DNA from 4 places in the Staphylococcus simulans genome. Region 2 is predicted to be linked to each of the others. Evidence: riboswitches for the same ligand, from Rfam matches in the RefSeq annotation. Region 2 holds a riboswitch; each other region holds the start of a gene.
What was found. A riboswitch is a leader RNA that binds a small molecule or an ion and turns the genes downstream of it on or off. The one in region 2 is predicted to bind thiamine pyrophosphate.
Positions count from the first base shown of each region.

Region 1: linked by a shared signal. The riboswitch ahead of thiC (phosphomethylpyrimidine synthase ThiC) and the one ahead of MUA87_RS01825 (thiamine phosphate synthase) in region 2 are both predicted to bind thiamine pyrophosphate.
Region 3: linked by a shared signal. The riboswitch ahead of MUA87_RS08795 (ECF transporter S component) and the one ahead of MUA87_RS01825 (thiamine phosphate synthase) in region 2 are both predicted to bind thiamine pyrophosphate.
Region 4: linked by a shared signal. The riboswitch ahead of tenA (thiaminase II) and the one ahead of MUA87_RS01825 (thiamine phosphate synthase) in region 2 are both predicted to bind thiamine pyrophosphate.

Region 1 is NZ_CP095100.1:1,987,484-1,993,253, reverse strand. It holds gene MUA87_RS09385 (MsnO8 family LLM class oxidoreductase) at 1-630, shown strand, start outside; gene MUA87_RS09380 (GNAT family N-acetyltransferase) at 649-1,260, shown strand; TPP riboswitch at 1,350-1,448, shown strand; gene thiC (phosphomethylpyrimidine synthase ThiC) at 1,618-3,363, shown strand; gene MUA87_RS09370 (hypothetical protein) at 3,429-3,716, opposite strand; gene trpS (tryptophan--tRNA ligase) at 3,861-4,856, opposite strand; gene spxA (transcriptional regulator SpxA) at 5,278-5,676, shown strand.
Region 2 is NZ_CP095100.1:466,692-472,461, reverse strand. It holds gene MUA87_RS01835 (hypothetical protein) at 121-669, opposite strand; gene MUA87_RS01830 (trypsin-like serine peptidase) at 1,084-1,917, opposite strand; TPP riboswitch at 2,193-2,304, shown strand; gene MUA87_RS01825 (thiamine phosphate synthase) at 2,390-2,962, shown strand; gene MUA87_RS01820 (NAD(P)/FAD-dependent oxidoreductase) at 2,955-4,088, shown strand; gene thiS (sulfur carrier protein ThiS) at 4,072-4,272, shown strand; gene MUA87_RS01810 (thiazole synthase) at 4,274-5,041, shown strand; gene MUA87_RS01805 (ThiF family adenylyltransferase) at 5,041-5,770, shown strand, end outside.
Region 3 is NZ_CP095100.1:1,871,920-1,877,689, forward strand. It holds gene MUA87_RS08785 (class I SAM-dependent rRNA methyltransferase) at 1-242, opposite strand, end outside; gene auxA (lipoteichoic acid stability factor AuxA) at 354-1,667, opposite strand; TPP riboswitch at 1,902-2,004, shown strand; gene MUA87_RS08795 (ECF transporter S component) at 2,110-2,685, shown strand; gene MUA87_RS08800 (ABC transporter ATP-binding protein) at 2,698-4,107, shown strand; gene MUA87_RS08805 (energy-coupling factor transporter transmembrane component T family protein) at 4,100-4,894, shown strand; gene MUA87_RS08810 (hypothetical protein) at 5,131-5,355, shown strand; gene purD (phosphoribosylamine--glycine ligase) at 5,513-5,770, opposite strand, start outside.
Region 4 is NZ_CP095100.1:962,865-968,634, forward strand. It holds gene MUA87_RS04250 (YwpF family protein) at 1-33, opposite strand, end outside; gene MUA87_RS04255 (single-stranded DNA-binding protein) at 219-635, shown strand; gene MUA87_RS04260 (transglycosylase family protein) at 1,346-2,023, shown strand; gene MUA87_RS12800 (LysM peptidoglycan-binding domain-containing protein) at 2,232-2,993, shown strand; TPP riboswitch at 3,107-3,203, shown strand; gene tenA (thiaminase II) at 3,271-3,951, shown strand; gene thiD (bifunctional hydroxymethylpyrimidine kinase/phosphomethylpyrimidine kinase) at 3,954-4,775, shown strand; gene thiM (hydroxyethylthiazole kinase) at 4,768-5,562, shown strand; gene thiE (thiamine phosphate synthase) at 5,563-5,770, shown strand, end outside.

The DNA of each region.
Region 1 (5,770 bases), 1.1 Mb from region 2:
TTAAAAGAAGAGTTGAAAGAGCACTACTTTTCATTTGATGAAAAATTTGAGATATTGAATCGCTTGAACACTCAAAATTTTGATAATACATCTAAATACGCAGGATTAAAAACGGCCAAACGTCAAAGTGAGACCTCAAGTGTACCTGTATATTTACTGGGCACGAGTTTAAATTCAGTAATACAAGCTGCAGAAGCTAAAGTTGGTGTCATCTATGCATTCTTTATTAACGCTGAACAAGAAGCGCTAGAGGAGGCTTTAGAGGCTTATAAATCACGCTTCCCAGAAGGACGCTTTATTGTAAGTATACCCGCTATGGTTACAGCAGTTGGTGATAATCAATTACCATTTCGATTTTCACAACGTCATTTTGAATTGATTTCTAAAGATGGCAGACGCACGGTTTTAAATACTAAAGCACAAGTTGATGATTATTTATCACAAACTGATGAAACATTTGAAGTGACAGAAAAACGTATGCATATTATTAGTGGAAATAAGGAAGAAGTCCAAAGCAAGTTAGATGAAATTAATAGGAAGCATATGATTGATGAGTGGATGTTGCACATGCCGATTCCAAATCATAAATTGCGTATGAATACAGTAAGACAACTTGCACCAACAAACTAGAAAAAAGGAGCGCTAAGCGTGAATGATACTATAAAAATAACTTCAGCATCACGTGATTTTGATCAAGCTGGACATTTAAGCTATGTCGCGATTGGTGATATGTGTCATGCGATGTTAGGGAGTCAGAATGACCGATTAATTGAACACTATATGCAGAAAATGTATCGCAAGAAAAAGAATCGCTTCAGCTATGAACATACACTTCAAGCAACGATTAATGATAAAGTAGCAGGGTTGATGACATGTATGCCATATCGTGACTTAGAACGAAGTTTAGTTTCGACAGTCATTCAAATTGCTTTGTTAAAACACATTTTTGTGTTTCCGCATATTTTGAATTATTATCAATCTATCTTGTCATTAATTCGTATGCAAGAGGGTGAAGATGATGAGTATCATGTCAGTATGTTATCTGTTTCATCCGAGTTTCAACGTAGAGGTGTCGGACAAGCTTTGTTGGAAGAAGCGGAACATAAAGCTAAAGCAGCAGGATTTAATAAGATTTCACTAACTGTAAATCAAATCAATTACAAAGCAAATGCCTTATATCAAAAGTTAGGTTATGAAAAAGTGGGTGAAGCAAAGGCCTCAATGATTACATTAAATAGAATGAGAAAACACTTAACTTAATAACATAACTATGACTTTTAAAATGTGATACCGCACATTGACTTGTATAATAGATTGTTGAATGTTAGTATAAAAATGTAAATTAAATATCTCATTGCTAGGGGTGCCGAAATGGCTGAAAGATATACCATCAACCCTTTGAACCTGATCTAGTTAGTACTAGCGTAGGGAAGCGTACATAGATGATTAAGAAACAGAAATTCAATATGACGATAGATGGACATAGAGATATGTTTATTTTTAGTTGTATATGTATAAAATCCTTACGCATTCATAAAATTATGAATGCGTTTTCTTATTTGTCTTGTCTTGATGTTTTATAGGCCTCCTAGCAATGATGCAGGGAGGAATTATTTTATGAAACAAGAAGAAATTGAATTGAAAAAAGGTTTTCCAGCAAGCAGACGTGTCTTTAAACAAGGGGCAGATGAAGATATTCGTGTGCCGTTTCGTGAAATTGAACTCAGTGATACGGTGACAGATTACAGCACACAAAAGAACGAACCTTTTACAGTGTATGATACAGCGGGTGTATATCACGAAGAAGGTTATGAAGTAGACGTCCAAAAAGGTATTCCGAAATTACGTTCTAACTGGATTGAAGCGCGTGAAGATGTAGAAGCATATGAAGGACGTAAGGTGCAATCGATTGATAATGGCTTTAAAAAAGAAGGTCATCATAAATTCGTTGAAACGCCATTTAAATATCAGCCTAAACGTGCACAAGAAGGTAAACGTGTGACACAAATGTATTATGCAAAACAAGGTATCATCACAAAAGAAATGAAATTTGTGGCTGCGCGTGAAGGTGTCGAACCAGAATTTGTCAGAGATGAAATTGCGAGAGGTCGCGCAATTATTCCTAATAACGTGAACCATCCTGAATCTGAACCGATGATTATTGGTAAAAACTTCCAAGTAAAAATTAATGCGAATATCGGTAATTCTGCAGTGTCTTCATCGATTGAAGCGGAAATTGAAAAATTAGTATGGGCCACACACTGGGGTGCAGATACAATTATGGATTTATCTACAGGTAAAAACATTCATGCGACACGTGAATATTTATTAAGAAATTCACCTGTTCCTGTAGGTACAGTTCCAATTTATCAAGCATTGGAAAAAGTGAATGGTATTGCGGAAGATTTAACATGGGAAATCTATCGTGACACATTAATTGAACAAGCAGAACAAGGTGTAGACTACTTTACTATCCATGCAGGTGTATTACTACGTTATGTTCCATTAACTGTTGATCGTTTAACAGGCATTGTTTCCCGTGGAGGTTCTATTATGGCGCAATGGTGTTTAGCGCATCACGAAGAAAGCTTCTTATATGAACACTTTGATGATATTTGTGAAATCTTAAATCGTTATGATATTGCGGTCTCTTTAGGAGATGGATTAAGACCAGGTTCAATTTATGATGCGAACGATGAAAGCCAAATTTCAGAATTAAAAACATTAGGTGAATTAACAGATATCGCTTGGAAACATGATGTTCAAGTTATGATTGAAGGTCCAGGACATATTCCAATGCATAAAATCAAAGAAAACCAAGATTTAGCAGATTTTTACTGTAAAGAAGCACCGTTCTATACATTAGGACCACTTACAACAGACATCGCACCAGCTTATGACCATATCACATCTGCCATCGGAGCAGCACAAATCGCAAGTCATGGTACCGCAATGCTTTGTTATGTTACACCTAAAGAACATTTAGGTTTACCAAATAAAGACGATGTACGTGAAGGTGTAATTACTTATAAAATTGCAGCACATGCGGCAGATTTAGCGAAAGGCTTGAAAGGTGCATCAGAACGTGATGATGCAATTAGTAAAGCACGTTTTGAATTCCGTTGGATTGACCAATTCAATTTATCTTTAGATCCAGAGCGTGCGCGTGAATATCATGATGAAACCTTACCAAAAGAGTCAGCAAAAGTTGCACACTTCTGTAGTATGTGCGGACCTAAATTCTGTTCAATGCGTATTTCTCATGATTTACGTCAACATCATTTTGATGAGCAAGAAAGACAAGATGCGATGAAAGAAAAAGCGAAAGATTTTGTAGAACAAGGCAGTAAGATTTATCAATAATTAGAAGCAAACTAATAAAAATAGCACCAGTACAAGAAAATTAATGTACTGGTGCTGTTTTTTACTTATAGCGCATGGAAAACCGCAATAAAAACTGTACCGATATAAAAAGTCAAACTCGCGTAAATCCAAAAGTAATTCGTACCGATAGATTCAGCACGTTGTTGAGCATTATGAAAGAACGGAAGGTTACCGTTTTTAATCAATGAAACACCCACAAAGAATGCAAAAACGATAAAGGAACCAATAAATAAAATTGTGTTAATAACCATATCGTAATGTACAAAAAGACTATACCCCACATAAATCGTTGCTGCGATACAAGCTACTGTTCTTATTATTGTAGAAAGCATGTGCTACACCTCTCATTCATCTTATATCGTTATTATATAACATTTAAGTTAATAGAGGTATTACTATTTAGATTGTTCAAGGTTTAAAAAGAGGCAAATAGAAACCGTATACTCAAGAGAAGAATATACGGCTTAAAATACTATTTATCTTTTGCGTTTACGGCCTAAGCCCATCGCATTTTCCATTTTTTGTAATGTACGTGAAGAAGCTTTAATAGCTTTGTCTCGACCAAGATCTAAGATTTCATCTAGTTTATCTGAATGGTAGTAATCGTTATAGCGTTCTTGGAATTCTGTTAAGAAGTTTTTAACGACTTCTGCTAAATCACCTTTAAAGTCGCCATAGCCTTTACCTTCATAACGTTTTTCAAGGTCTGAGAATGATTCGTCAGTTAGGCTTGAATAAATAGAAAGAAGGTTGCTGATACCTGGTTTATTATCTTTGTCATATTTAATGATACCATCTGAGTCAGTTACAGCACTTTTGATTTTTTTAGCTGCTGTATTTGGATTATCTAATAAAGAGATGTAGTTTTTCGTATTATCATCACTTTTACTCATTTTTTTAGTAGGGTCTTGCAGACTCATGACACGACCACCGATTTTCGGCATACGTACTTCTGGTTTTACTAAGACATCGTTGTAGCGGCTGTTGAAGCGGTCTACAAGATTTCTTGTTAATTCAAGATGTTGTTTTTGGTCTTCGCCGACAGGTACGATATTCGTATTGTAAAGTACGATATCAGCTGCCATAAGTGGCGGATAAGTTAAAAGACCAGCAGGGATACCTTCTGTTTGTTTAGATGATTTATCTTTGAATTGTGTCATACGTTCTAATTCGCCTACAGAAGAAATAGTTGTCAGCATCCATCCTGCTTGAACGTGTGCAGGAACCTCTGATTGAATAAATAATGTTGATTTTTCTGGGTCGATTCCTGATGCTAAGTAAATTGCGGCTAATTGACGGATGCGCTCACGCAATTTCAGTCTGTCCTGCGGTACTGTAATCGCATGTTGATCTACGATGCAGAAGAAACAATTATAATCATCTTGGACTTCACTGAATTGTTTAAGTGCACCGATGTAGTTGCCTAATGTTGGAATTCCACTTGGTTGAATTCCTGAAAATAGAGTTTCCATTTAAGATGCCCACTTTCTTACGTAATATAGTAATGGTTTCATTATAGCAGTATTTTAAATATTTGTAATGTGTGTTAAAATATAGATGTAGCTAAATTTTTAACCTCATACCCGTGTGGCATTTTATATTCAAAATATTGAAAAGCTATCGTCATTTTAGCTATTCGATCTCAAGAATTCGGTATGTTTTAAATTTTCTATAAATAATCCCTTTTTTCTCATTTAATTTTAATGTTGAAAGGGTATACTTTAATCATAGAGTTAAGAGAAGGAAATTTTAACGTGTAGACAAAGTTTAAGTTGAAAGTAACACGAGTTATTTGGACATAGATGAGTACTGCGTTTTGATTTTAGATAAATTCCTTAACTAAATCAACAAAATCAATGAATTTAATTCATGATAAATAGGAGAGTGAGATGTATGGTAACACTATTCACATCACCAAGCTGCACATCTTGCCGTAAAGCGAAAGCATGGTTACAAGAACATGACATTCCGTATACGGAGCGTAACATTTTTTCAGAACACTTAACAATTGATGAAATTAAACAAATCTTAAAAATGACAGAAGACGGAACAGACGAAATTATTTCAACTCGTTCTAAAACATATCAAAAACTAAACGTGGACATTGATTCATTACCACTACAAGAATTATATACAATTATTCAAGATAACCCAGGCTTATTACGCCGTCCGATTATCTTAGATGAAAAACGTTTACAAGTTGGTTATAACGAAGATGAAATTCGTCGTTTCTTACCAAGAAAAGTGCGTACGTTCCAACTACAAGAAGCGCAACGTATGGTAGACTTATAGGATTTAAAATCCAATTAAATGAATGTGAGGGGCTGCAGTGCAAAAGTACTGTGGCTTTTTGCATGTAATAAAAAAGATCAACTACTGATATAAG
Region 2 (5,770 bases):
TTCATAACAAAACATCAAAAAAAGCAGAAGCCTGTCAGACTTCTGCCGTATCACTCAATGTTTTTGTCTTACACTCATGATGTTTACTGCTTTCTAAATCTTTAATTTTTAAAGTACTAATTAATGAACGATATAAAAATTGAACAACGATACAATGACTCCGATTATAGTACAAGATATTGTAATGGTAGTTATCATTTCTTTTTTCCATGTACAAAACTTGTTTTCTAATCTAGATTCAAACTTCTCATCTAATTTATTTATTGCTTGTTTAACTTCACTAAAGTTTTGATTCGTTTCATTATTCATCTCTTTTAATCGTTTGTCTACTTGTTCAAAGCGCTTGTCTACCTGTTCAAAACGCTTATCTACTTGATCAATACGTTTATCTACTTGGTCAAATCGTTGATTCACCTGTTCGAAGCGTTGATTAACTCCATTAAATCTTTCTTTTACATTTTCGGATTCTATTTTAAAATTTTCTTGTATGTTACTTAAATGTTGGGTTGTTCTTGCTTGTTCTATTTGGATATTTTTAACGTCAAGTGCTAAAATTTCAAATTTATTTTCAATAGCTGTTAATCTTTCTAATGGTGTTTTCACTGGAAAAATTTCATTACCTTTTTCCTCATTATACTTAGGAACTAAATTATTATCTGCCGTAGTCATCTTGATGTTCTCCTTTGAAGTATAGATTTATATTTTTAAGCGTCCTCGATTATTAATTACTTATTTATAACTTCGCTGAATAGTTATAAAGTCATTACGCTAAGACGGCTGAACCCCAGCAAAATAAGGCATACGATGTAGATATTTTAAAGATTTTTTCATAGTTGATACCGCCCTTCCTTATATTTAAACACTGAAGCACTCACTAGTTCCCCTAGATATTTATTAATATAATTATACTACGGTTCAATTCTTAATTCCATATACAACTTGAATTTTAATTTTACTATTTAGGTAAAATAATTGTCATCTTTTTTTACGAAATTGAATCAAACTAGGTAAATAAAAACAAAAAAACAATCTCCCTAATCCGTGCGACTCATTTCACACTTTTAAAGAGATTGTATTTAAAGTCTATCTAATATGACTTCTCACAAAACTTCCTGTTGATCCATTTAACGCTTCTCCGCCTGCCATTTCAACTTTGGCGTAATTATAAGGTGATGTACCCCAGAGGTTATAGCCGTATGTGCGTAATCCATAGATACGATAATTACCATCAACCATGACTGATCCCGAAGCACCTGCACGGAATTTATCTTTGGTTTGTAGTTCTGTGCCGTTTGAAGATTTTTGTATGAATTTTAATTTACTCCAGTAGGATTTTGTATTATCTCCATTTTGCCATGGATAACCTACTGAATAGAGATTGCGATTATAAGTTAAGTTGTTAATTTGAGTATTCGACGCAAGAGGTAATGCTTGTGTGTAGTTCGTCAGTTTTTCTTTGGTATAGACTAATGCGACATCGGCTTGAGGTACTTTAACCACTTTCGTTGCGTGGAAAGTATAAGTTTTTGCCTTACCATCGCGATTTAAATCAAACGTAATATATTTAGGATTAGCTGCCGCACCTTTGGCATCATCTATCACGTGTGCATTGGTAATTAATGTATAAGGTCCTATAACAGTCCCTGTCCCCATACTGTCTTTACCTCTACCTTTCCAACCATCTTTATTACTAATACGTCCTACTGCTTTATATTTTCCTTTGTATGCATTTGCGATGTGTTTAATTTGTACATCATTATTAGAAATTCGCTTTGTTTTAGGATAAGCTTTAGACGCATTATAATCCGTCATCCCATTATAATAATAGCTACCTGCTGCTAACGTTTCTGTATTTGTTAAAGTTAAACTAGCCACAACCGCAAGTGATACAACTGCACTTTTGAATATATGTTTCATGTATATCCCCTTATGTTTTTTCTCATTGTATCACACATATTGACGGCTATATTTGCTTGTTTCAATAGTCTTACTTGTAAGCAGTAAAAACCTACAATGAAAGCGATTCGCTATTGCAATTTTAATGCAAGTGATTTATGATGTGTTTGTATATAGAAGGAAGTTATATTTCAAGAATGAAAAAGTCAGTCCAATACGTTAACGCCTCGCTACACGATTAGTTAAAGTATTGAATATGATGACTTCCTGAAATACTATGAATCAAATAATTTCAATAAGTCCACTGGAAGTGCCTGTTCCTACAGGCTGAGATCCTTATGTATGATAAGGAAATTCTTGGAACCTGATCTAGTTTATACTAGCGTAGGAAAGTGGCGTATTGTACGTTTAATGCGCTATTTTCTTATATGGAAATAGCGTTTTTTTATTTCGCTTTTCTTTCGACTTATTGATTAAAGAAGGTGAATCCATCGTGTGGGTCGCGATAACGCCATATGAACTCACAAAAACAACCATAGCTCAATATGTTGAAATAGCGCCTGTGATTGACTGTTTAATTGTACGAACTGCTCAAGCAACTCAAGCTACAGATATTCAACGCTTACTAGATGCTGGATTTCCTAAAGCTAAAATCACTGCGCATTCCAATATAAAACTATTTGAAAATTTTGATTTAAAGCGTATTCATTTTAAAGAGATGGACGAGCGTGCCTTTGAATTTAAAAACAAGTATCCAGATGCATGTGTCAGCATGTCTACACATCATAAAGATACAATTCAATCCGCTAAAAATCATCACTTAGATTTTGTGTTATTCGGTCATCTTTTCGAGACCGGTTCTAAACCAGGTTTACCGCCACGTACGCCATCTGAAATATCAGATGCCTTACAAGTAGATATGCCTACCATCGCACTTGGCGGTATTAACGAAAATACCTTATCACAAGTGCCGCATGGTTTTAGTGGTATCGCAGCCATTTCTTTCTTCTTACAACATGATATACAAACACTTCGCACCCTCAAGGAAGGTGAACATTATGTATGATTTAGCTATTATCGGAGCAGGCGTCATCGGAATGTCTATCGCAAGACATTTAAAAGACAGTGGTTTATCTATCGCATTAATCGACCGTGATATCGAAGGCAAACATGCCTCTTATAAAGCAGGCGGTATGTTAGGTGCACAAAATGAATTTAAAGAGGATAGCCCCCTCTTTCGTTTAGCACTTACATCCCGTGCTAAGTTCAACGCATTAAGTACAGACTTATTTTCAGAAACAGGTATTGATATTCAGTACCAACAAAATGGCCTGATTAAGTTAGCCACTCAAACAGAAGATGTCCCATCATTGAAACAACAATATGCATTTCTTCATTCACATGATGAGGATGTTCAAGACTTATCAGATACTGATTTAGCATTACTGACCAATCATTTAGTTAAAGGTACAGAAGCCATGATGTTTGTGCCGCACGACCATCAAATCAATGCTAATCATTATACTAAGGCACTTCATGCTTCACTCGAAAACGCACCAAATATTGATCGCTTCTCACACACGAACGTAACCGCAATTCATCGTGTCGGTGAAGGTTATGATATTGAAGCAGAGCGTAACGGACGTCGCACTTTAACAAAAGCACATAAAGTAATTGAAGCCACAGGTGCTTGGGCTGGCAATGTCTCAGAACAACCAGACATTCAAGAAGCAGTCAGCGGCGTTAAAGGCGAAGTCTTGCTCGTTGAAAATGAAGACTTAGATTTAAAACAAACGTTATTTATGACTAACGGATGCTATATCGTACCTAAACCCCCGCATCGTTTCTTAATCGGCGCAACAAGCTACTTTGATGATTACTCTGTCGGTGTATCTGAACAAGGTAAAACATGGTTATTAGAAGAAGCGATTAAACGTGTGCCTGAACTTGCGAGAAGCAAAGAACTCAAATACTGGTCAGGTATTCGTCCATGGACTAAAGAAGAACAGCCGATTATGGATGAAGTACAAGAAGGATTATGGATTATCACTGGCCATTACCGTAATGGTATTTTATTATCACCTGTTATCGGTGAATTAATGGCCGAATGGGTTGCGACTGGACATCGTCCACAAACACTCGAACCCTTTCAATTTGAATTAAGGAGGGAGAAACATGAAGTGCATCATTAATGGTGATCCGTTCACATTCGATACTGAAGTCACAATTCAAGATATTTTAAATCATTTAGAACTCGACAAAAAACGTGTCATCGCAGAACATAACCAAAACTTAATACAACGTGAAGATTTCGCAAACCAAATCGTACGCGAAGATGATCGTTTAGAACTATTAGAATTTGTTGGAGGCGGATAATATGTTAAAAATTGGACCTTATGAAATGGAATCAAGATTATTACTCGGTACAGGAAAATTTGAAAATGAAGATGTACAAACGAAAGCTATCGAAGCTTCAGGTACAAACGTACTGACATTTGCGGTACGTCGTATGAATCTATATGACAAAAACTTACCGAACCCCCTTGCGAACGTTAACTTAAAAGACTTTGTTACGTTCCCTAATACAGCTGGTGCGAAAACAGTTGAAGAAGCTGTTCGTATCGCAGAAATCGCAAAACACGCAGGTGTTTGCGACATGATTAAAGTCGAAATTATCGGTGACGATGAAACATTACTACCTGATCCGATTGCGACGTATGAAACATGTAAAATTTTATTAGAACGTGGCTACATTGTATGTCCTTATATCTCTGAAGACCCAGTATTAGCCAAACGTTTAGAAGAATTAGGTGTTCATGCGGTAATGCCTTTAGCTTCACCTATAGGTACAGGCCGTGGTATCAACAACCCATTAAACCTAAGCTATATTATTAAGAATTCAAATGTACCGATTATCGTTGATGCAGGTATTGGTTCAGCGAAAGATGCGGCACAAGCGATGGAACTTGGCGCAGATGGTATCTTATTAAACTCTGCTGTATCACGTGCCAAAGATCCAGTGAAAATGGCAGAAGCAATGAAACTTGGTGTTGAAGCAGGTCGTTTAAGTTATGAAGCTGGCCGTATCCCAATTAAATATACTGCACAAGCATCAAGCCCTACCGAAGGTTTAGGATTCTTATAATGCCTACACCGTCAGAAACACCAGATTTCAACGAACGCTATAGCCGCCAAACACGCTTTACGCCTTTTGGCGCACAAGGTCAACACAACCTTGAACACACACATGTATTAGTCATGGGTGCGGGTGCCCTTGGCAGTCATATAGCTGAACAACTTGTGCGTATGGGTATCGGCAAATTAACCATCGTCGATATGGATATTGTTGAATTAACCAACCTTCATCGCCAAGCACTTTATGATGAAACAGATGTCACAGAAATGCGTCCGAAAGTCTATGCATTAGCAGATAAACTAAAAGTTATTAACTCTAATGTAGAAGTAGATCCTATCTATGAAGAAATCACTTCAACAAATATTGAAACGATGATTCAAGATATTAATCCAGATATTTTATTAGATGGAATGGACCATTTTGCGATTCGCTTCTTATTTAATGAAGTTTGTCATAAATTAAATTTACCTTGGATTTATGGTGCAGCTGTTGGAGGTAAAGGTTCTGTCTATGCGATTGATTATACAGGTCCTTGTTTACGTTGTTTTATGGAAGAAACACCTGAAACTGCAGAAAGTTGTGCAATTAATGGTGTGATACCACCTGTCATTATGCAGGTCGTGAGTTATCAGATTGCGGAGTTGATGCGCTATGTATCAGGCACAGGCTTCTCTGGCAAACTCATTACGGTGTCACCCTTTGAAGTCAAACAACAATCTATGGATGTCAGCCGCTTCA
Region 3 (5,770 bases), 1.2 Mb from region 2:
AATAGCGCTTCAAAAAATTCTTGATTAATTTCTTCTTCAGCATCATAGCTTAAGACCCAACCTAATCCTTTATGTTGGCGCCCAACGTATGCTGTCGCAATGTATCGGCCATCATCAGTCACAATATGAAAAATATCACCATCTTCTAAATGACTATGTTCATAAATATCTTCTTCATCCACTAATGGATACTGATTTAAATACTTTTGTTCTTTACCTTTATTTAATACTGCTGTCTTCATATTATTATTCCGCCTTCTATGTGTAGTTACTTTTATCTTAACGTATCAGACGCTTCCTTTCTAAAAAGAACGTCTCAAATCCATTAAAAAAGCCGAGGAAACTTAAGTTCCTCAGCTTTTGTGTGATTCTGCTTTAGCTGGCGTACGTAATTGGATAATAAACGCAATCGTAATCGCCACAAGCATAATAAATAAAATCGGTGTAATAAAAATGGATAATAATAATCCATGAATCATAATATTGACAAATTCTGTCAACAATTTAAAGAATAAAATACTCACCATAAACAACTGCGCATAATACAATTTACCGCGTAAGAAATGCGTCAATGTTGTAATGATATAAGCGATAATCACAAGCAACAATAAGAAGAGTGTGATCCACTCGATTACATATGATGTTTGTGATAATTCCCAATCACCTGACATAAACAAACCATTACGGTTGTTTAATTCTAGTAAGGTAAATAGGAATAAAATCGCACCGCAAATCAATTCAACGATACCCGGTTTAATCCATTTTGGACGACGCATCCAAGTTGGGAAATCGTCTTCTTGCAGATTGACTTTATCTTTAACTGCTTTTTTGAAACTATCTCGTTTTCTTCTGATTTTCTCTAAATCAATACTTCTGCGTGTTCTGTATGTCAATTCTTGTGTACGTTCTTGAATTTCACGCAGCTGTTCTTTCGTTTGGCTAATTGTGCCGTTCTTGTCTGTACGTGAATACAACATTTCTTCGCCTAATTCTGCTTTAGTTAGCGGCAATGATCTTCTAAGGAATAAGAAATTCCAAATAGACATTTGACCTAAACACCACATGACAACGAAGAATGCGTTGACACTTAAAATATCAATTAACGCAATTTCATGACTTTCGATTCTGCCATATAACGAAATTTGAGAAATTAAATAACTGATTCCGTACGTACAGATAATCCATAGATAGTGCTCTTTTTGGTGCGCACTGTTCAACTCATCCTTGTACACAATGTATCCGATATGCACAATAAACGGAACCACGAATACAATCGCAAAGAAGCCGTAAACTTGTGTCATAAAGACGATTGTGATGAGGAAGAAAAAGATTCCTATTATAAGGAAGAAAATTGAGATATCATAATCATATTTTGTAGTCATAAATAATAAATAGCCAATCCATAGCAATGCAACACCGAACAAGATAATCAAGATGGCGCTGACCACTGGGAAATGACCAATAAATTGACTCATAATCCGTATTATTTCAACAAAGAAAGCATTGATGAAATCCCACACATTATTAATATGTATGTCAACCTTGCTCCCCTTCGCAAGTTTATGGATAAATGATAGATTGAGTAATACAATGATTCCAATGAAAAGTGAAACAATGCCAATAATCAAACTATAAATGATTTCAGCGTGCTTCTTTATATACGACATGTTTTTCACCTCATAGTTATTATATATGAACAATTCCATTGTGTCTTTAAAAATTAAAGTAAATCATTCTATGGTAGTATATTAGACTCAGACGCTATGCTCAATCCTAAATACACAATTTAACGTAATCTTAATGTGAACTTGCCTTTTTCATACCCGTTCTCTCTGGCTTAAATCTAAAATCACCTTGACAGAACCTATTAAAAAGCATACATTTAGTATAAATCTAATAAAGAAATACACTAGGGGTGTTTCGAACTGAGATGAAGCACAAAGCTTCAAACCCTTCGAACCTGATCTAGCTGAGACTAGCGTAGGAAAGTGTAAAGAATGAACTGGTTTAGGATTTCAGGGTAGAACCAGGGTATTCTGATGCTTATTTTCACGCTGCTTGCTAGACAAGTTTGCGTGTTTTTTTGTTTATATAGGAGGAATTGACATTATGTCTAAAGGACTTAAGCTTTCAGATATCTTAGTTACTGTGTTAATCGCAGTTATCTTTGCTATCATTTACAACATTTGGAACTTAGTGTATAAAGCCATGCAAGTGACTGGCTTACACTTAGAAGAATTATCTTACGGTATGTGGTTCGCAGCTGCTGTTGTTGCTTACTTAATCATTCCGAAAGCCGGTATTGCACTGTTAGCTGAATTCGCTGCTGGTGCTGGGGAAACAATTGTAATGGGACGCTTTGATATTGCGACAATTGTTTACGGCTTACTACAAGGTTTAGCGTGTGAAATTATTTTTGCGATTTTCCGTTATAAATCACGCAAATTAATGGTAGCGGTACTTGCTGGTCTAGCAGCCGCATTAGTTACTTTCCCTATCGACTTCTACTATGGTTATTTAGGTGAAGTAGCTGGATGGAACTTATTCTTATATGTATTCTTCCGTTGTATCAGCGGGATTGTACTTGCTGGGATTTTCCCATATTATCTTGTCAAAGCTCTGGATCAGACTGGGGTTACAAAATTATTCCGTCCTGCTTCCAAAAAGGATTATGACAATTTGTAAGGAGACATAAACGTGTTACTTGCTCAAAATTTACGACTTAAATATCCAAATGCACCAGATAAAATATTTGATGGTTTAGATATAGAAATACCTGATAAACAAAAGGTCTTATTACTCGGCCCTTCAGGCTGCGGTAAAAGTACCTTACTCAATGTATTAAGCGGCATTGTGCCGAACCTAATCGAGCTTCCAATGAAATATGACGCATTGGAAGTCGATTTAAATAGCGGCGTCATCTTCCAAGACCCAGACACACAATTTTGTATGCCAAAGGTTTATGAAGAACTCGCATTTGTGTTAGAAAATAAACAAGTGCCGAGAAAAGAGATGGACGCTTTAATTCAACAAGCATTAGCATCAGTCGACTTAGACGTTGGTCCTAAACAAACGGTTCAACAATTAAGCGGCGGTATGAAACAAAAATTAGCAATTGCTGAAACGGTGCTTCAAGAAGCAGATACATTATTCTTGGATGAACCGACTGCCATGTTAGATGTGGATGCGACAGAAGATTTATGGAATCAAATTAAAGACATGTGGCAAGAACAAACTGTCTTGATTGTAGAACATAAAGTGGAACACATTTGGGAACATGTGGATCGTGTTATTTTAATGAATCATCATGGGGAAATCATCGCAGATGATACGCCTCAAGTGATTTTACATCAACACGAAGATTTGCTGACTGAATATGGAGTATGGCATCCAAAGGCTTGGGACCATGCACCTAAAGCTGAATTATTACCGAATAAAGACATAACATCACGCTTCAAATATGAAAATGGCGAAGTCATACGTGGTAAGAAAACACTCATTCAAGTACCTGAACTCACAATCGGCGATGGTGAGTGGATTACCATCACAGGTAAAAATGGTGCAGGTAAAACCACTTTACTTGAGTCTATGATGCAATTGATTAAATATCGCGGAGAGATGTCTTATGATGGGCAACCGCTTCATAAAATTAAAGAAGCAGCAAAGCATATGTATCTGGTTTATCAAAACCCAGAACTGCAGTTCATTACGAATTCTGTTTATGAAGAAATCTTTATCAACTTCAGCGGCGAAAGCGCAAAAGCTGAAACTGAAAAACTGATTGAATTATTGAATTTAGAAGCAGTTCGTGATCAACATCCCTTCGAATTATCAATGGGTCAAAAACGACGTTTAAGTGTTGCGACTGCTTTAAGTTCACGTGCTGATATTATTTTACTTGATGAACCAACATTTGGTTTAGACAGTCACAACACGTTTAATTTATTAAATCTTTTCCAACAACGTGTTGCACAAGGTCAAACGATTATTATGGTTACGCATGACCCACATATCATTGAACGTTATCCGACAAGACGTATCGAATTACGTGACCACATGTTATGTGAAGATGTTCTATTTGAAATGGAAGGTGAAACAAATGTATGAAGCATGGAAAAAGTATTTCACCTTCGTAGATGAAGTTAATATTATCACCAAGCTTGGTTTAGGTATTTTCTTATTCTTCTTTGTGATTTTCATTCACAACTTTGATGTGATGATTTACCTAACCACTTTGATGTTTTTATTCTTACTGATTTTCGGCGGTATGAAATTGAAGGTCACTGCCCTATTCGTACTTTACACTGTGATATTCAGTATCATCTCAGCACTCTTTATGATTTTCTACGGAGATGGTACACATACCCTATTTAAATTAGGCTTTATTCATATCACAACTGAAAGTTTAGTGAGAGGACTGCATTTATCTATGCGTACGGATACCGTCACATTCTTCGGTATTGTGATGGCCTTTACGTCTCAAATTGTGATGATCTTCTACAGCCTGATGCAGCATTTGCGTGTAAAACCAAAAGTAGCCTACGCGTTTATGGCTGCCATCCGTATGGTACCGTTGATTATCAGTTCATTCATTCAACTACGTAAATCATTGAAGATGCGTTATCGTATGGTAGATAAATCAAATTATCGCGGTTTCAAGCGTGTGAAACATTTAATTATTCCGTTGTTAAGTCAAAACATACGAAAAGCACATCAACTTTCGGTTGCTATGGAGAAAAAAGGATTTAAAGATGGTAAAAGAACGTATTATTACTACGCACCATTTAGTTATCGCGACATCTTATTTATCTTATTATTCGCGGCGATATTAATTATTTCTGTAATGTTAGCTCATTATTTACCAATTACAGGAATTACTGACGTACGTGGTTGACACAAGCATTTATAATTCTTAAAATTTTTATCGGGCTGTGGTTGTCGAGCTGCAGCCCAACCAATATTTACATTTTCATTCATCCATATTTTTCCCAGCAGTGAACGGTCACCGATTCAACCGTTTACTGCTTATTTTTTATTTAACAAATATTATCGTTTAATTAAGTCAAAAGTCATATACATGTTATAATTGAAATAATCAGATTCACACAGAAAGATTGGGGGCAAAATTTCATGAAAAAACGTAATGATGCATACGAAAAAGGCTATCAACAAGCCGTCAAAGAAATTGAAACCATGTCAAAACTAAAAAATAAAAAGCGCCGTTTAAAACGTTACATTAAGAGCCGTAAACGTTCTTGGCGTTTCCATCAATTATTCAAGAGACGCAGCTCTCGCTACGTTTCTGGATATAAACAAGCTTATATTGATATGGCGAAATCATTGCCTGAAGAGTAAGGAAGTTCTGCTTCCTTGCTTTTTTATTTTGTCCCTACAATTTCATAATTAGAAGATACACGACTTAACAATAATTTATTCAAGTATTTTTCTACATACCAAAAAACAGCCGATACACAATGTACGGCTGTTTTTAGTATAAATCTATTCTTTTAAATTATGCTTCGTGTTTAATTGCTTTATCACTGATGTCACGACGATAGAATAAACCTTCACTATCAATGGCATCTGCTTTTTTATAAGCATTTGCTTTGGCTTCTTTAACTGTTTTGCCTTCACCGATCACTAAGATAACACGGCCGCCAGAAGTAACGTAATCGTCGCCTTCTTTTTTCAGACCGCTGACAAATGTAAGTCCATCTAAATCAAAGCCGCTGACTTTCACACCTTTTTCATATGAGCCAGGATAGCCTTT
Region 4 (5,770 bases), 500 kb from region 2:
AATTTGGAATCTGACTGCTTTAAATGTTTTCAATTGAAGTCACTCCAATCTTTTTAAAATCTGCAAATTTTTTCTTTCTGATTCTAGTATAGCGTAAAAGATAAAAATATTTGAGAAATAGTACAGAAAATTAACCAATCAACTATAAAATTTCTCTTAATTTGTGTTTTGACGATATGTATCAATCTGAATATGATAGTAACCAAGGAGGTGACAAAATGCTAAATAAAATCGTTATTGTAGGAAGATTGACGAAACAACCTCAATTGACAGCAAAGGAGGAATCAGACATTGTATACTTTAGTGTTGCGACAGAACGTCATTATAACTATCAAGGCCAGAACAAACAATCTGTAGACTTTATTAATTGTAAGGCTTTTGGCAAGATTGCCCGAAATATTGCCAGCTATACACAAAAAGGATCGCTTGTCGGTATTACTGGCTATATGCATTCCTACAAATATGAAAAAGATAATCAAACACATTTCGGTATGGAGCTGGTTGTAGAAACAATCAAATTTATCTCGCATCCGAATGACAATTCAAGTTGTCAATTCTCATCACACCATGCACAAACGGACACTTTGATGGGTGAATATGAAGGAAGCCCGTCCTTCGACGCCATTCATCTCTAACTACCAAGTTATCCATTGACATTATATATGCTTAACTGCATATCTCCCAAAATCAAATTGCAACAACCAGCATGATGTATTCATCTCTATCCTGTTCAAAGTATCATGCTGTCCTCTCGTTAATTAAAAGTAATTCATTATGATGTTAGAATTATCCTTCTTTCTATTATAGGAAGATTCCTATAATCTATTCCAAACTCTATTTTTAAACTCTATTTAGTCCAACGCATAGCTTTTACTGCGAAAGATGCTTGGATTGCTCCATTTTCAATTTTGTACTTTCAACTTAATCCATAAAAAACTCTTTAAATATACTAATACTCACCAAGACTTTGCATAAATTTCACTTTATGCAGGGTCTTTTTTTATAAAAAGACGTTTGACAGAGAAAAAACCATGTTTTATTGCGGTTTTTTCTAGAAATTTTAGCCGATGTAAAGGGTAAAATAACCCTTCAATTATCTGAAAGATTACATAAATGTTACATAGGTTAAGAGTCAAAATTCAGTTAGAATGTGATATTAATAGGATTTGAAGTGATAGTAAGATACCTAACTATTTTATTTTAATGTAATTTACACGTAAAATTAAGCTGTATTTTTTTATTTGGTTGTAACCTACACCCTGATTTCAGATGATATAGTTGTAATTGCAAATTGATGATATTAATCACACGAAAAAACAATTACCTTATAGGAGGATTTTTAGAAATGAAAAAATTATTAGTAGCTTCATCAGCAACAGCAGCATTATTCGCAGTAGGAGTAGGAGCAGAAGCTCACGCATCTGAACAAGGAAATGCAGATCAAGCACAATTAGCAGAAACAGCATTAAACAATCCTGAACAATTAAACGAAAGCCCTGTACAAGAAGGCGCTTATAATATTAACTTTGAATATAATGGTTTAGACTTCAACTTTGAATCAGACGGTCAATATTGGAGCTGGAGCTATGGTCAAGCAGGCGGTAACGCACCAGCAGCTCAAACTACAACTCAACAAGCACCAGCAGCTCAACAAGCTCCAGTAGCTGAGCAAGCAGCACCACAAGCACAAGAAGCAACAACTCAACAAGCACCAGCACAACAAGCAGCACCTCAAGCTCAACAAGCTGCTCCACAACAATCAGCAAGCACTGGTTCATCAGCTGGTTTAAATGATCACTTACGTGCAATTGCACAACGTGAATCAGGTGGCGACATCCACGCAATCAACCCATCATCAGGTGCAGCAGGTAAATTCCAATTCTTACAATCAACTTGGGATTCAGTAGCACCAGCTGAATGGGTAGGTAAATCACCAGCATCAGCACCAGAAAGCGTACAAGACGCAGCAGCTGTTAAATTATATGACGGTGGCGCAGGTGCAGGTCACTGGGTTACTGCATAATTCAGCTAACTGATTATAAATAAATAGTTAAAAATCTATCAGGCAGGTTATCTCCAATTTAGGAGGTAACCTGCCTTTTGTAATATGTATGTAAAGAAAGACACAAGAAATATATATTGTTGTAACCTATGTTATTAGGATAGATGCTATTATAAAGACATCAAATAAATGATTTAATACAAACACCTTATGGGAGGACATATTTTACATGAAGAAATTACTAGTAGCATCGACAGCGGTGACAGCTGCTGCAGCAGTATTGGCAACAGGAATTGGAACTCAAGACGTACAAGCAAAATCATCATCAAAAGCTGAACATGCGAAGAAAGTAAAAGACGCTGAAAAGTATCTAAACGAAAAAGGTGAATACACTGTAGTTAAAGGTGACACTTTAAATAAAATCGCTAAAAAATTCGACGTTAAAGTCAAAGAATTAAAAAAATGGAACGATAAAAAATCTGACTTAATCTTAGTAGATGAAAGTTTAAAAGTTAAAGAACCTAAAAAAGTTGCGACAACACAAACAGCTGTACAATCAGACAGCCACTATGCATACAATACGCAACAAGTATCTTACAATAATTATAACCAAGCGCAATCAAACAATGCGCCACAATCATCATATACAGCACCACAACAATCTTATAACGCACCACAAGCATCATACAGTGCACCATCATATGCATCTTATGGTTCAGGTTCAGTAAGATTAGCTAACGGTAATACTGCAGGTTCTACAGGTGCATACGCAGCAGCACAAATGGAAGCTCGTACAGGCGTATCTGCATCAGTATGGGAAAACATCATTGCACGTGAATCAAATGGACAAGTTAATGCGTATAATCCATCAGGTGCCAGCGGTTTATTCCAAACAATGCCTGGTCATGGTTCTACAGCAACAGTTCAAGATCAAATCAACTCAGCTGTACATGCATATAACGTACAAGGATTAAGTGCTTGGGGTTATTAATGTTAAATAGTTAAAATTCAAGTCGAGACTAAGGTCTCGGCTTTTTTTATGAAAACAGATTCATTGCAAGTATGAAAGGGCTTTGATATGTTTAGTATGTAAATAAATTAAATAAAAACTGCTAGGGGCGCCTTTTGGCTGAGATAGGAAACTAGACCCTTTAAACCTGATTTGGTTAAGACCAACGTAGGAAAGTAGATACATAGTATGCATGATGCAAAAATACTGAAACTGCACTCCTAGGTTGGAATGCAGTTTTTTTATTGGAGGAATAAAAGTGACTTTTGCTGAAACACTTGAAAGAGATGCACAACCGATTATTGATCAAATTTATGACGATAATTTCATTCAAGCATTGTTAAAAGGGAATATAGATAAAGAGTCAATTAGACAATATTTACGTGCAGATGCCTCGTACTTAAGAGAGTTTGCGAATATCTATGCTTTATTAATTCCTAAAATGCCGAATTTAGAAAGTGTTCGATTTCTAGTTGATCAAATTCAATTCATTGTGAATGGTGAAGTGGAAGCACATGAATTCATGGCAGAATACGTGGGTGAACCGTATCACGAAATCGTACAACAAAAAGTGTGGCCGCCAAGTGGTGACCATTATATTAAACATATGTATTACAACGTTTATGCCCATGAAAATGCTGCATATGCGATTGCGGCAATGGCACCTTGTCCTTATGTCTATGCAGAAGTAGCAAAACGCGCAATGCAGGATGACAGATTAAATCAATCTTCTATATTGAAAAAATGGTTTGAATTCTATCAAACAGAAATGGATGCATTAATCGATGTTTTAAATCAATTAATGAATGAGTTAACTAAACATATGACAGATACAGAGAGACAAGAAGTCAGAGAGAATTATCTACAAAGTACAGTACATGAACGAAACTTCTTTAATATGGCTTATACAAAAGAACAATGGGAATTTGGAGGTAAATAATTATGAACAAACCGAAAATTGCTTTAACGATTGCAGGCACAGATCCAACAGGCGGCGCAGGTGTAATGGCTGACTTAAAGTCATTTCATGCATGCGGTGTGTACGGGATGGCCGCAATCACAAGTATCGTAGCGCAAAATACAAAAGGGGTTCAACACATTCATAACTTAGAATTATCTTGGTTAGAAGAACAGTTAGATAGTGTGTTTGATGACGAATTACCGCAAGCGATTAAAACTGGCATGATTGCGACAAAAGAAATGATGGAATTAATTCGTACTTATTTAGAAAAGCATCCTGAAATTCCATATGTCATTGATCCAGTAATGCTAGCCAAAAGTGGAGACTCTTTAATGGATGATAAAGGTAAACATGCCTTACAAAGTATCTTGTTACCACTTGCTGATGTTGCAACACCTAACTTACCTGAAGCAGAGGAAATTGTAGGATTCAAATTAGATAATGAAGATGCGATTAAAAAAGCAGGTAAAATCTTCATAGAAGAAATCGGCAGTAAAGGTGTAGTCATTAAAGGTGGTCATATCGAAGATGACAATATCGCAAAAGACTATCTATTTACGAAAGATGGTTTAGAAATTTTTGAAAGTGAAAGATATGAAGCAAAACATACACATGGTACAGGTTGTACTTTTTCAGCTGTAATTGCGGCTGAGCTAGCGAAAGGGAAAACGATTTATGAAGCGGTTAAAAAAGCAAAAGACTTTATCGCATTAAGTATTAAATATACACCTGAGATCGGACAAGGCAGAGGACCAGTTAACCATTTCGCATATATGAAGAAAGTAGGATTAGATGATGAGTAAAGGTTTAGATAGAATCAGAACAGAACATCCATTAGTTATTTGTTTTACGAATGATGTCGTCAAAAATTTTACAGCTAATGGACTCTTAAGTTTAGGTGCGAGTCCAGCAATGAGCGAAGCACCAGAAGAAGCAGAAGATTTTTATCCACACGCGGGTACAGTCTTAATTAATATTGGCACACTGACAAAAGCGAATGAACAAGCAATGTTAGAAGTTGGAAAAATTGCGAATAAGACAAACACACCGTTAGTGTTTGATCCCGTTGCTGTGGGCGCATCAACGTATCGTAAACAATTCTGCAAAACATTCCTAGAGCAAGTGAAACCAACTGTAATCAAAGGAAATGCTTCAGAAATTTTAACGCTTATAGATGATACAACAACAATGAAAGGTACAGATAGTGCTGAAAGCTTAGATGTTGTATCCATTGCGAAAAAAGCACATGAACAATATCAAACTGCAATTGTGTTAACTGGTGAAACAGATGTCATTGCTCAAAACAATAAAATTGTTAAGCTGAATAATGGTTCACGTTTCTTAACGCAAATTACAGGTGCAGGTTGTTTATTAGGTGCTATTGTAGGTGCATTCTTATTTAGAAATGAAAATCCAGAGATTGAAGATTTAATTGAAGCAGTTTCTGTTTATAATATTGCAGCTGAACGTGCTGAACAATTAAGTGAAAGTAAAGGACCAGGTACTTTCTTAGTTCAATTTATTGATGCATTATATAAAATAGACAGTGAAGCAGCAGTAGAAAATCGTAAAGCACAAGAGGTGAAATAAGTGTTTCAACCAGAGGATTTAAAAGTTTACTTTATTTGCGGAACACAAGATATACCTGAAGACCGTACGATTCATGAAGTATTAACTGAAGCATTAGAAGGCGGCATTACGATGTATCAATTTCGTGAAAAAGGGCCTAACGCTAAAACAGGTAATGCGAAGAAAGAACTGGCACAATCTTTGAAACAATTATGTGAACAATATCATG